Regions from separate parts of the Buttiauxella sp. WJP83 genome, predicted to be linked through region 1. Evidence: predicted binding sites of a transcription regulator. Region 1 holds the regulator's gene; each other region holds the start of a gene.

Region 1 (4,233 bases):
ATTGCAAAAAATCTCGCCAAAGCCTACAAGGGCCGCCGCGTTGTTGAAGATGTCAGCCTGACTGTTAAGTCTGGTGAAATTGTGGGATTACTTGGCCCGAACGGTGCCGGGAAAACCACGACCTTTTACATGGTGGTTGGCATTGTGCCGCGTGATGCAGGCAACATCATTATTGATGATGAAGATATTAGTCTGCTGCCGTTGCATGCTCGTGCTCGTCGCGGCATCGGTTACTTACCGCAAGAAGCATCGATTTTCCGCCGTTTAAGTGTGTTCGATAACTTGATGGCCGTGCTGCAAATCCGTGACGACCTTTCTGTTGAGCAGCGTGAAGACCGCGCTAATGAGCTGATGGAAGAGTTCCACATCGAACATTTGCGCAATAACCTCGGGCAGTCATTGTCTGGTGGTGAGCGCCGCCGTGTTGAAATTGCCCGCGCACTTGCGGCTAATCCAAAATTTATTCTTCTGGATGAACCTTTTGCCGGTGTTGACCCAATATCCGTCATCGACATCAAGCGAATCATCGAGCATCTGCGCGACAGCGGTCTCGGAGTACTGATTACTGACCATAACGTACGTGAAACGCTGGCTGTTTGTGAACGTGCTTACATCGTAAGCCAGGGCCATTTAATCGCCCATGGCACACCAGCTGAAATCCTGGAAGACGAGCATGTTAAGCGCGTGTATCTGGGCGAAGAGTTCAGACTCTGATAGGGTAGACCCATAATTCTGTACACCTGAGGAAGCTCGCTCTGAATATGAAGCAAGGTTTGCAATTAAGGCTTAGCCAACAACTTGCTATGACCCCCCAGCTACAGCAGGCAATTCGTCTGTTGCAACTGTCGACGTTAGAGCTACAGCAAGAACTTCAGCAAGCACTGGAAAGTAACCCACTGCTTGAGCAAACCGATCTGCATGAAGAAATTGAGACTCAGGAAGTTCGTGAAGATGAAGCGTTAGATACTCGCGAGGCACTCGAACAAAAAGAGATGCCCGACGAGTTACCGCTGGATGCCAGCTGGGATGAAATCTACACCGCGGGCACGCCATCAGGAACCGGAACAGATTACATTGACGATGAATTGCCGGTTTATCAGGGTGAAACGACACAAACGCTGCAAGATTATTTAATGTGGCAGGTCGATCTCACCCCGTTTTCAGACACCGACACAGCGATAGCGACGTCTATTGTCGATGCCGTTGACGAAATGGGTTACCTCACGGTCTCTCTGGAAGAAATTCTGGAAAGCATGGGTGATGACGAAATCACCCTCGACGAAGTGGAAGCGGTACTCAAACGCGTACAACGTTTCGATCCTGTTGGTGTCGCCGCACGCGATCTGCGTGACTGCCTGCTTATACAGCTTTCGCAATTCGCCCGCGAAACACCGTGGCTAACCGAAGCCCGCTTGATTGTCAGCGATCACCTGGATCTGCTCGCCAACCATGATTTCCGCAGCCTGATGCGCGTCACGCGTCTGAAAGAGGAAGTATTGAAAGAGGCAATGTGCCTGATTCAATCTCTTGACCCGCGCCCAGGACAATCTATTCAGACCAGCGAACCGGAATATGTCATTCCGGATGTGCTGGTGAAAAAAGTACAGGGTCGCTGGACCGTAGAACTGAACGCCGACAGCATTCCACGTTTGAAAATAAACCAGCAGTACGCTGCGATGGGCACCAACGCCCGCAATGACAGCGACTCGCAGTTTATTCGCAGTAACTTACAAGAAGCAAAGTGGCTGATTAAAAGTCTGGAAAGCCGGAACGACACGCTGCTGCGCGTCAGCCGCTGCATTGTAGAGCAACAGCAGGGCTTCTTTGAACTTGGCGAAGAACACATGAAACCGATGGTTCTCGCTGATATCGCCCAGGTGGTCGAGATGCATGAGTCGACCATTTCCCGTGTGACCACGCAGAAATACCTGCATAGCCCACGCGGTATATTTGAATTGAAGTATTTCTTCTCAAGCCATGTTAATACCGAAGGTGGGGGCGAAGCCTCCTCGACGGCAATTCGTGCATTGGTGAAGAAATTAATTGCTGCGGAAAACCCTGCGAAACCACTGAGTGATAGCAAGTTAACGACTATGCTATCCGATCAGGGGATCATGGTGGCACGCCGCACCGTTGCGAAGTACCGAGAGTCTTTATCCATACCACCGTCAAATCAGCGTAAGCAATTGGTTTGACTTAACCGATAAGGAAGACACTATGCAGCTCAACATTACAGGACATAACGTCGAAATCACTGACGCACTACGCGATTTTGTGAGTACGAAGTTTGCCAAACTGGAGCAGTACTTCGAAAGAATTAACCAAGTCTATATTGTGTTAAAAGTGGAAAAAGTCACGCATATTGCCGATGCAACGCTACATGTAAATGGTGGTGAAATTCATGCCAGCGCGGAAGGCCAGGATATGTATGCGGCGATTGATGGTTTGATTGATAAACTGGCACGCCAGTTAACCAAACATAAAGATAAACTAAAACAACACTGATAATCCGGGCAACTGTTACAACCCTGCGGCCTGTTACGCTAAGTGACGGGCCGTTAGCATAACAGGGTGCTTAGGTGAACTTATGATGAACAACGATTCTGCTCTACAACTTAGTAATGTCCTGAACAAGGAATGTACCCGTACCAATGTACATTGCCAGAGTAAAAAACGTGCACTGGAAATCATCAGTGAACTGGCAGCAAAACAGCTCGGCCTGCCACCACAAGTGGTGTTTGAGGCTGTGTTGACGCGCGAACGAATGGGCAGTACCGGTATCGGTAATGGTATCGCCATCCCTCATGGAAAACTGGAAGAAGATACCACTCGTGCTGTCGGGGTCTTTATTAAACTGGAAACCCCTATCGCCTTTGATGCTATCGATAATCAGCCGGTTGACCTGATGTTTGCGCTGCTTGTTCCTGCGGATCAAACAAAAACGCATTTGCATACTTTGTCATTGGTCGCGAAACGTCTGGCTGACAAAACGATTTGCCGACGCCTGCGGTCCGCACAGAGCGATGAAGAGCTTTATCAGATCATTACCGAAACAGAACAAGGTAGTGAAAGTGAATAATCTGGCTGCGGTCATGCGAAAGCCACAGCAAGAGAAGTTGGGGGAGTGATGACATGGTGCTGATGATTGTCAGCGGCCGCTCTGGTTCAGGGAAGTCTGTAGCCTTGCGCGCGTTAGAAGATATGGGATTCTACTGTGTAGATAACCTGCCAGTGGTACTGTTGCCTGATCTTGCCAAAACTCTCGCAGAGCGCCAAATTTCTGCGGCAGTCAGCATTGATGTGCGTAACATGCCGGAAAACCCAGAAATTTTTGAACAGGCAATGACTAACCTGCCTGATACCTTTTCGCCGCAATTATTGTTCCTTGATGCCGACCGCAACACGCTGATTCGTCGTTATAGTGACACTCGCCGTCTGCATCCGCTTTCAAGTAAAAATCTATCGCTAGAAAGTGCGATAGATGAAGAAAGTGATTTGCTGGAGCCATTGAAATCAAGAGCCGACCTGATCATTGATACTTCTGAGATGTCAGTGCATGAGCTCGCGGAAATGTTGCGTACTCGCCTGCTTGGTAAGCGTGAACGCGAACTGACCATGGTCTTCGAATCCTTTGGCTTTAAACACGGTATTCCGATTGATGCGGATTATGTGTTTGACGTACGCTTCCTGCCAAACCCACACTGGGACCCGAAACTGCGTCCGATGACGGGTTTGGACAGACCTGTGGCTGCGTTCCTCGACCGTCATACCGAAGTGCACAATTTTATCTACCAGACACGTAGCTATCTTGAGCTATGGTTACCCATGCTGGAAACCAACAATCGTAGCTATCTGACAGTGGCGATTGGCTGTACCGGCGGTAAACACCGTTCAGTTTATATTGCTGAGCAATTGGCAGACTATTTCCGCTCTCGTGGCAAAAACGTGCAATCTCGTCACCGTACGCTGGAAAAACGCAAAACATGACCGTAAAACAGACCGTTGAAATAACCAACAAACTGGGCATGCATGCACGCCCAGCAATGAAGCTGTTCGAATTGGTACAAAGCTTTGACGCTGAGGTCATGCTGCGCAATGAAGCAGGCACTGAAGCAGAAGCCAATAGCGTCATTGCACTACTGATGCTGGATTCTGCCAAAGGTGGCCACATTGAAATTGAAGTCACCGGCCCTGAAGAAGAGCAAGCATTGAACGCCGTTATCGCGCTGTTTA
Region 2 (4,233 bases), 1.2 Mb from region 1:
TGCACACGAGCAATAACATCACGGGATTTTTTCAAAGAATAATCAATAAGGACCAAACAGAATTCATCACCCCCAAGCCGTATGCCGTAATCGCTTTTGCGAATGGCATTGCGCAGTGCTAAACCCAGTGATTGTATTGCTTTGTCACCCATATGGTGGCCCAGGGTATCATTTATTTTTTTCAGCCCATCACTGTCAATCGCAATAACCGTAACGGGAACATTCCTGTCAACAAGAGTACGAATTTTTTGCTCAAATTCAGGCGTGATGACTTTTCTGTTGTACAGTCCGGTCAACGCGTCAGTCATGTTGTCCCTTGATAACGCAGCTTGCCTCATGAGTTGATTACGGGCATAGCGACATAAAATCCAGGTCGTCATAACGTAAAGCAAAACCAACCAGAGATTAGCAATAATGACATAAATAGCATCCAGCTTAATATGCAGGGTGTAATACTGGCTGATAGTGCCTTCATAATTAATTAAATCAAAAGATTTTATAATCGGTTCATGGAAAATGATATTTGACCCGGTGGCATTGTCAGTCACATATAAAGACAGAAATTTCCACAGTAGCGGTCTGTCTACCGTTTTAAACGAAACAGCAAGATCATTAATGTTAACGTCAGTAATCAGAATGCCTTTCACCTTATCGTTCAGGAACACCGGAGTCAGCATGCTGATGATATTATTTTTTGTGTAACCATCCTGGTAAATATGAGAAACAATGGTGGCACCCTGGAAAAGATCATTGAGCGCATTGTCATCAATGGTAATGGTGTGCCCGCTACGAATGATATTGATTCCGCGACCATTGTTCTCTAACCAGTTACTGAAGGTATAGTCACGCGTATTAACCAATCGGTTGATGTAAATGTAGTTATGTGAAAGGTCGATGTAGTATCTGATATTCCTGAAGGCGTAACCGGTATAATTTGAAAAACTGTATTTCGGTAATGCACCGTTTTCAGCTTCATGAATAACGGATAAGGCTCCCAGGTCTTTGCCCCATTCTTCACAGGAAGGGTTTCGAGTCTGAAGGGTTCCCTCCAGGTTTTTCATGGTTTTTGCCACAAGGTTGAATCCGGAAATATCCCCTACGGTTTCAACATGCTGGCAGATATCAGGGCGTTCACTTTCGCCAGGATTCCCTGAGGGTCTCGAGGAAAAAAATGCTCGCGAAAGCCGGTTGGCGATATTCTGGTTAATGGACTCTTCATGGAAAAGGGCTGACTTGCCATTCTCGGCGACATATTCCATATAGTTCTGCAAATTGCGAGCTTCATGGAACACCAGAGCGGCGAAAAGTGAAGTGGTGCAAGCCAAGATTAATACAACCGCACTAATATATTTTTGCCTGGACAAGATGGTTCACTCCCTGTTTGACCACCACAAAATAAGGGCAAGTATAGCACGCTATTTTTCTCGCTTAGTCGGCCGTCAAAACCAACAAAAACAAAAAAGCCCGCTTAGTTTCCTAAGCGAGCTCTCGAATTTGGCTCCTCTGACTGGACTCGAACCAGTGACATACGGATTAACAGTCCGCCGTTCTACCGACTGAACTACAGAGGAATCGGTTAACGGGGCGCATATTAGCGATTCACGGGGGGGATGTCAAAGGGTTCACGAAAAAGATTTTTGTTTGCTTTCTTTATAGTCAACTTGTTGAGTTTTAAGCCGAATTGCGCAGATCAGAATCACCAGACCCTTATTCCGCTCGAACCCATTGCTTTAATGAATATTAACCCTTCTTTATTTGTGTTCTTTATTGGTGCAAAGCGTCCAATATCTCAACTTATTTGCTTTATTGTTAAGCAGATGTGATCGCCGCTGTAATTTCATTGCGTTGTCCCTGGCCGCTTACAACGGCGCTCTATACTGACATATGTCGAAACATTGGCATGCAGTCAGTCACGTTGGCAACCATTTTGCTTAATGTTTTTGGCTGTGAAAACGTAGGGAAACCCCGCCACAGGAATTTGTCAGGATGTCATCCATTTAGTGCATTTTGTTCGCGTTTTTGCTTTTGAAATGGCTCTTAAACCGTTGTGCATAAACCTCTTTGCTTTTTTGCTAAGGAACATTCAAATGTCGCTGAAATTAATCAGAAGTCCTCTTTCTCTTGTGTTGGCAGGTTGCCTGGTGACGGCGTTCTCCGCCCAGGCCGATATTGTTATTGGTGTCGCGGGGCCGTTCACTGGGCCAAATGCGACCTATGGCGATCAATACTGGCATGGCGCGACGCAAGCCGCTGAAGACATTAACGCCGCGGGTGGGATCAACGGCGAAAAAATCAAACTGGTTCAGGGGGATGATGCTTGCGAACCTAAACAGGCTGTCTCAGTGGCTAACCGCCTGGTTGACCAGGATAAAGTCAAAGCGGTGGTAGGCCATTTCTGCTCATCATCCACCATGCCGGCCTCTGAGGTGTATAACGATGCAGGGATCATCGCCATCACCCCAGGGTCAACTAACCCGCTCATTACCGAACGCAAAATGAATGACATGTTCCGCATGTGTGGGCGCGATGACCAGCAAGGCCAGGTCGCCAGCGATTTCATCATTGATAAGCTCAAAGCCAAACGCGTCGTCATTATTCATGACAAAGATACCTACGGGCAGGGGCTGGCGGATGCGACCAAAGCGGCACTGGCAAAACGCGGTGTGAATGACGTGATGTATGAAGGTTTGTCTCGCGGTGAAAAAGACTTTAACGCGCTTGTGACCAAAATCAGTGCGCAAAAACCTGATGTGGTGTTCTTCGGGGGCTGTCATCCGGAAGCAGGGCCGCTGGTTCGTCAGATGCGTGAGCAGGGTGTCCAGGCCAAATTCTTCTCCGGCGACTGTATTGTCAACGAAGAGATGGTCACGGCTGCTGGTGGCCCGCAATACACTAACGGCATTTATATGACGTTCGGTAAAGACCCGCGTTTGCTGCCGGAAGGCAAAGCCGTTATCGACAAATTCCGCGCCAGTAAATTCGAGCCAGAAGGCTACACCCTTTATTCCTACGCGTCAGTCCAGGCCATTGCTGCGGCATTCAAAGCCACCGGCGGTACCGATTCAGCGAAAGCCAGTGCCTGGTTGAAAGCCAATCCGGTTGATACCGTCATGGGCAAAAAAGCCTGGGACAGTAAAGGTGACCTGAAGGTGTCGGATTACGTGGTTTATCAGTGGGACGATAAGGGCAAGTACACCGAAGTCCAATAAGGCTTGTTTTATTTGCCATTTTGAACCCGGGCAGTGCTCAGAATCCTCACGTACTTTATGTACGCTGCGGTTCTTGCGCGCTGGCCGGGTCCAAACTGGCTGCAACAACTACGCCTTATGCCCATAATAAATCTGGCCGCGTCTTCAGGAGCAGCCATAAAAAGAGACGCCTGACTATGGACGCATTCTTCCTGCAACAGTTGGTAAATGGCGTAACGCTGGGTTCTGTCTACGGGCTGATTGCCATCGGTTACACCATGGTTTACGGCATCATTGGCATGATCAACTTCGCGCACGGCGAAGTGTATATGATCTCCGCATACCTGTGCGCCATTGGGCTAGCGCTGCTGTCATTCTTCGGATTGCACTCGTTTCCGTTACTGATCCTCGGCACCCTGGTGTTCACCATTGTCGTGACGGGGGTGTACGGCTGGACGATTGAACGCATCGCCTATAAACCGCTTCGCAACTCCACTCGTTTGGCGCCGCTGATCTCCGCAATCGGCATGTCGCTCATCTTGCAAAACTACGCACAAATCAGCCAGGGCCCGCGCCAGCAAGGGATCCCAACGATGCTCGATGGCGTTTTCCGTTTTCATATTGGTGAGGGGTTCGTGCAAATCACCTACACCAAAGTCTTTATTTTGATTGCCTCGTTTACGGGGATGTTGCTGCTCACCTGGGTTATTGGCAATACGCGCCTCGGGCGCATGTGCCGCGCGGTGCAGCAGGACCGGAAAATGGCCTCGATTCTGGGGATTAATGCTGACCGTATTATCTCAACCGTGTTTGTTATCGGCGCGTCGATGGCGGGGCTGGCAGGGGTGCTTATCACCATGAACTACGGCACTTTTGATTTTTACGCCGGTTTTATTATCGGTATCAAAGCGTTCACAGCGGCCGTGTTAGGAGGCATCGGTTCGTTGCCTGGCGCGATGCTGGGGGGCTTAATCCTCGGCATTGCTGAGGCGCAATTCTCCGGGATGGTGAATTCAGATTATAAAGATGTGTTCTCGTTCGGGTT
Region 3 (4,233 bases), 1.5 Mb from region 1:
CAGCCACATGGCGTGGGTTTCCTTGAGCCGGGCATGCAAGTGGCGACCATCGATCACTCGATGTGGTTCCACCGCCCGTTTGATATGAATGACTGGCTGTTGTATAGCGTGGAAAGTACGTCGGCTTCCAGTGCGCGTGGCTTTGTTCGCGGGGAGTTTTATTCACGCGATGGCGTGTTGGTGGCGTCAACGGTGCAGGAAGGTGTGATGCGTAAGCGAGGTTAGGGTCAGGACGCCCTCACCCCGGCCCTCTCACCTAGGAGAGGGAGGAAACTGATCGATCCCCTCTCCCGGGTGAAGATGGAAACCGGCCAATCCCCTCTCCCTCGCGAAGATGAGAACCGGCCAATCCCCTCTCCCTTTGGGAGAGGGTTAGGGTGAGGGGAAACAATTATGCGTTGTAAGCATTTTCGCCGTGGCTGTTCACATCCAGACCTTCACGCTCTTGCTCTTCTGGTACACGCAGACCCACAGTCAGGTCAGCAACCTTGAAGCCGATGAACGCAACCACTGCGGACCAGACAATCGTCACACCGATACTTTCCAGTTGCACCAGTACCTGATGGCCCATGGTCACGCCTTCTGCATAACCCACGCCACCCAGAGAGGTTGATGCAAAGATACCGGTCATGATGCAACCTACGATACCGCACACGCCGTGGACACCAAACACATCGCAAGGGTCATCCACACGCAGCCATTTCTTCAGCAGGGTTACGCCCCACAGCCCCGCCAGACCGGCCACGATACCGATAATCAGTGCACCGCCGACGCCGACATAACCACACGCTGGAGTGATACCAACCAGACCGGCGATAGCACCAGAACACGCGCCCAGCAAAGAAGGCTTGCCACGTAATGCCCACTCACCAAACACCCAACCAAGGACTGCCGCTGCTGTTGCCACAACCGTGTTCACAAAGGCCAGTGCTGCGATTTCGTTTGCCGCACTCGCAGAACCTGCGTTGAAGCCAAACCAGCCAAAGTACAGGATGGCTGTGCCGGTAAACACCATTGGCAGGTTATGCGGTTTGAACGCTTCTTTACCGTAACCCACGCGCTTACCAATCAGGTAAGCCCCCACCAGCCCCGCCACCGCGGCGTTGATGTGTACGACTGTACCGCCCGCGAAGTCCATCGCGCCGTGCGTTGCCAGTAAACCGCCACCCCACACCATATGTGCAATCGGCACATAAGAGAGCGTCAGCCAAATCACAACGAAGATCAGCACCGCAGAGAAGCGAATACGTTCAGCTAATGCGCCAACAATCAGTCCCACGGTGATACACGCGAAGGAGCCCTGGAACGCAACGTGAATATATTGGTAGAAAGACCCCATCAACGCGGTGAGCTGAATATTTTTCAGCAACAGCCAGTCGAAATTACCGAAGAAGTTGCCGCCGGTGCCAAAGGCCAGTGAATAACCGAATACCACCCACAGCACGCAAACCAGTGCAAATGTGACCGTTATCTGCGTCAACATCGACAGCACGTTTTTAGAGCGAATCAAGCCGCCGTAAAACAGTGCTAACCCAGGTATTGTCATAAACAGCACCATCGCGGTGCTAATCATCATAAAGGCGTTGTCTGCTTTATCGGCCACCGCTGGTGCTGCCAGAGCAATTGATGGCGCAAGTGCCAGGGCTACAACGCCTAAGATAGAGGCTAATTTGTTCATTTTTTCCATCCCTTTCACGAGTGGCAAGACGATTACAGTGCGGCTTCGTCGGCTTCGCCGGTACGAATGCGGATGACGCGTTGCAGTTCAGCAACGAAAATTTTGCCATCACCAATCTTGCCGGTATAGGCAGCTTTGCTAATGACATCAATGACTTCGTCGAGCTGGTCATCGGCAATGGCCACATCAATTTTCACTTTTGGGAGGAAATTGACGCTGTACTCAGCACCGCGATACAACTCTGCGTGACCTTTCTGACGGCCAAAACCTTTAACTTCGGTCACGGTCAGCCCTTGAATACCGATTGCAGACAGCGCCTCGCGTACGTCTTCGAGTTTGAACGGTTTGATAACCACGGTAACCAGCTTCATAGATCCCCTCCAGTCAGAATTGGGTAATTGCCTCTACAACACGATTTAGATAAAGCAAAGGCCATGCCAAAAATGAAAAACAGGCATTTTCAGCGCGTTAAACCGCGCGGTATAAGGATTCAATGGCTGGAAATTACGATGACTGGGATTAAGAAATTTCTTAGATAATAAAAACGCACCATTTAAGTGCATGGTGCGTTTCTTTTCTGCACCAACGGGGATGCCCATTGGGTTTATGCGTGTTTTTGGTGCGTCAGGCCGTCGCGGTCTCCTCACGAGTAGCCGCCGCTAATTCTTCACCCGCTAGTTGCAGTTGATACATCTGCCAGTAGCGGCCTTGTTGCGCCAGCAGTTCACTGTGCGTGCCGCGTTCAACCGCTTGCCCACGGTGTAACACCAGAATGGTGTCGGCATCAGTAATCGTGGACAGACGGTGAGCAATCACCACAAGCGTTGTGTGCTCACGGACCGCGGCCAGCGCATGCTGAATGGCCTGCTCGGTGCCGGAGTCGATATTTGCTGTCGCTTCATCGAGGATTAAAATCTGCGGCGCATCCACAAGCACACGGGCCAATGCCAGCAATTGCTTCTGGCCGACAGACAAATTATTACCCTGCTCACCCAGACGCGTATAAATCCCCTCACTCATGGTGCGCGCCAGTTCTGCGAGCTGCACCGTTTCCAGCGCCTGCCAGACTGCCGCTTCGCTGATGTCGCGCCCAAGCGTTACGTTGGCAAAGAAGGAGTCCGCCAACACCACCGGATCTTGTTGCACCATCGCAACGCCCTGACGCAACACGCCGTGGCTCAGCGTGTCCAGCGGGCGACCATCAAGACGAATCTCACCGCTGGTGAGTGGGTAATAGCCCATCAGCAAGTTAGCCAACGTACTTTTCCCACTGCCGGTATGCCCTACCAGCGCGACGAAACTGCGCGCGGGAACATCAAGGTTGATGTCCTGCAATACCAGTCTGTCGCCGCGATAGGCAAACGACACGTTATCCACTTCAATACGGCCACTTTCCAACGGGCGATTATCGTTGCCGTAATCCTGACGCTTACCGTCCATCAGTTCAAACACACGTTCACCCGCCACCACCGCTTGTTGCAGCATCGATTGTTGGGTGGTGAGTTCGATCAGGGGTTCATTAAGACGCCCTAAATAGTTGATAAATGCGTATAACACACCAACTTCGATTGTCCCGACCGAGGTAAAACCAAACAGCATCAATAAGCCGCACAGTACCATCGCTGAAAACAAACTCAGCAGCGGCCGCAGTAAAAAACCATCCAGTCGCAGGGTTTGCATCCGCGCCAGATAGTGCGAACGGCTGGCAGCATTCATACGCTCGCCAAAACGCGCTTGTTGGCGGAACTGCTGGATAACGCTCATCCCATTGATGACTTCGTTAAAACCATCGTTGATATCAGCCAGATAGCTGCGTACCCGGCGAACAATCGGCGTGCTGTAACGTTGGTAGATGAACATCACGATAATAACTGCTGGGAAGATGCAAACCGCCACCGACGCCATGCGCCAGTCGAGGCTGAACATCGCCACCAGCATTGCGCCAATTAACGCAGCACTTCGCAATACGGTCGCAACCACCGTCACGTAAAGGTCACGAATCACTTCGGTGTCGTTGGTGACGCGGGAAATTAATTGCCCAACAGGCTGGGTATCAAAGGTGCTAAGCGGCTGACGCAATGCAGCATCCATCACGTCAGTGCGAAGCTTCTGCACCACGCCAACGGCAGCCTGGTTAAACAATAACGCTTGCCAGTAATGCAACCCCGCAGCCGAGATAGACAGCAGCAGATAGGCGGTCGCCAGCCCCGCGACCGCCGCGACAGGCAGACGATGCTCAGAAACCATATTATCGATGAAGTAGCTCACGATAATCGGGCCACTAACTTCGGCGGCGGCAGCAATCCACAGCATGACCACCGCGCCCGCGAGCGGTTTACGCCACGGTGAGCCATAAGCCAGCAGGCGTTTTATGGTTGGCCATTGCTGTATTGATTTACGCATTGGCGGGTTCCTCGTCTGCTGTCGTTTCTGGCGCATCGTCCAACGCCGCTTCCAATTGTTGATAACGATACATGTCGCGATACCAACCCGGCATTCCCACCAACACATCGTGATTGCCACGTTGGGCAACATGCCCGTGCTGCATGACCAGA

Evidence for each region. The regulator sigma-54, encoded in region 1, starts transcription at its own class of promoters, with help from an activator protein. The targets are predictions, from matches to a motif close to GTTGGCACANNTTTCGCTNT.
Region 2: OH773_RS07770 (branched-chain amino acid ABC transporter substrate-binding protein) is a predicted target of sigma-54. The motif match lies at 1,915-1,934, and genes of this name have one in related genera.
Region 3: glnK (P-II family nitrogen regulator) is a predicted target of sigma-54. The motif match lies at 2,101-2,120, and genes of this name have one in related genera.

What each region holds. Positions count from the first base shown of each region.
Region 1 covers NZ_CP110080.1:469,375-473,607, reverse strand. The annotation lists gene lptB (LPS export ABC transporter ATP-binding protein) at 1-714, shown strand, start outside; gene rpoN (RNA polymerase factor sigma-54) at 762-2,195, shown strand; gene hpf (ribosome hibernation promoting factor) at 2,218-2,505, shown strand; gene ptsN (PTS IIA-like nitrogen regulatory protein PtsN) at 2,588-3,079, shown strand; gene rapZ (RNase adapter RapZ) at 3,133-3,987, shown strand; gene npr (PTS phosphocarrier protein NPr) at 3,984-4,233, shown strand, end outside.
Region 2 covers NZ_CP110080.1:1,674,128-1,678,360, forward strand. The annotation lists gene dgcJ (diguanylate cyclase DgcJ) at 1-1,364, opposite strand, end outside; tRNA gene OH773_RS07765 (tRNA-Asn) at 1,496-1,571, opposite strand; gene OH773_RS07770 (branched-chain amino acid ABC transporter substrate-binding protein) at 2,088-3,209, shown strand; gene OH773_RS07775 (ABC transporter permease subunit) at 3,386-4,233, shown strand, end outside.
Region 3 covers NZ_CP110080.1:3,629,591-3,633,823, forward strand. The annotation lists gene tesB (acyl-CoA thioesterase II) at 1-225, shown strand, start outside; gene amtB (ammonium transporter AmtB) at 392-1,678, opposite strand; gene glnK (P-II family nitrogen regulator) at 1,711-2,049, opposite strand; gene OH773_RS16805 (SmdB family multidrug efflux ABC transporter permease/ATP-binding protein) at 2,303-4,081, opposite strand; gene OH773_RS16810 (SmdA family multidrug ABC transporter permease/ATP-binding protein) at 4,074-4,233, opposite strand, start outside.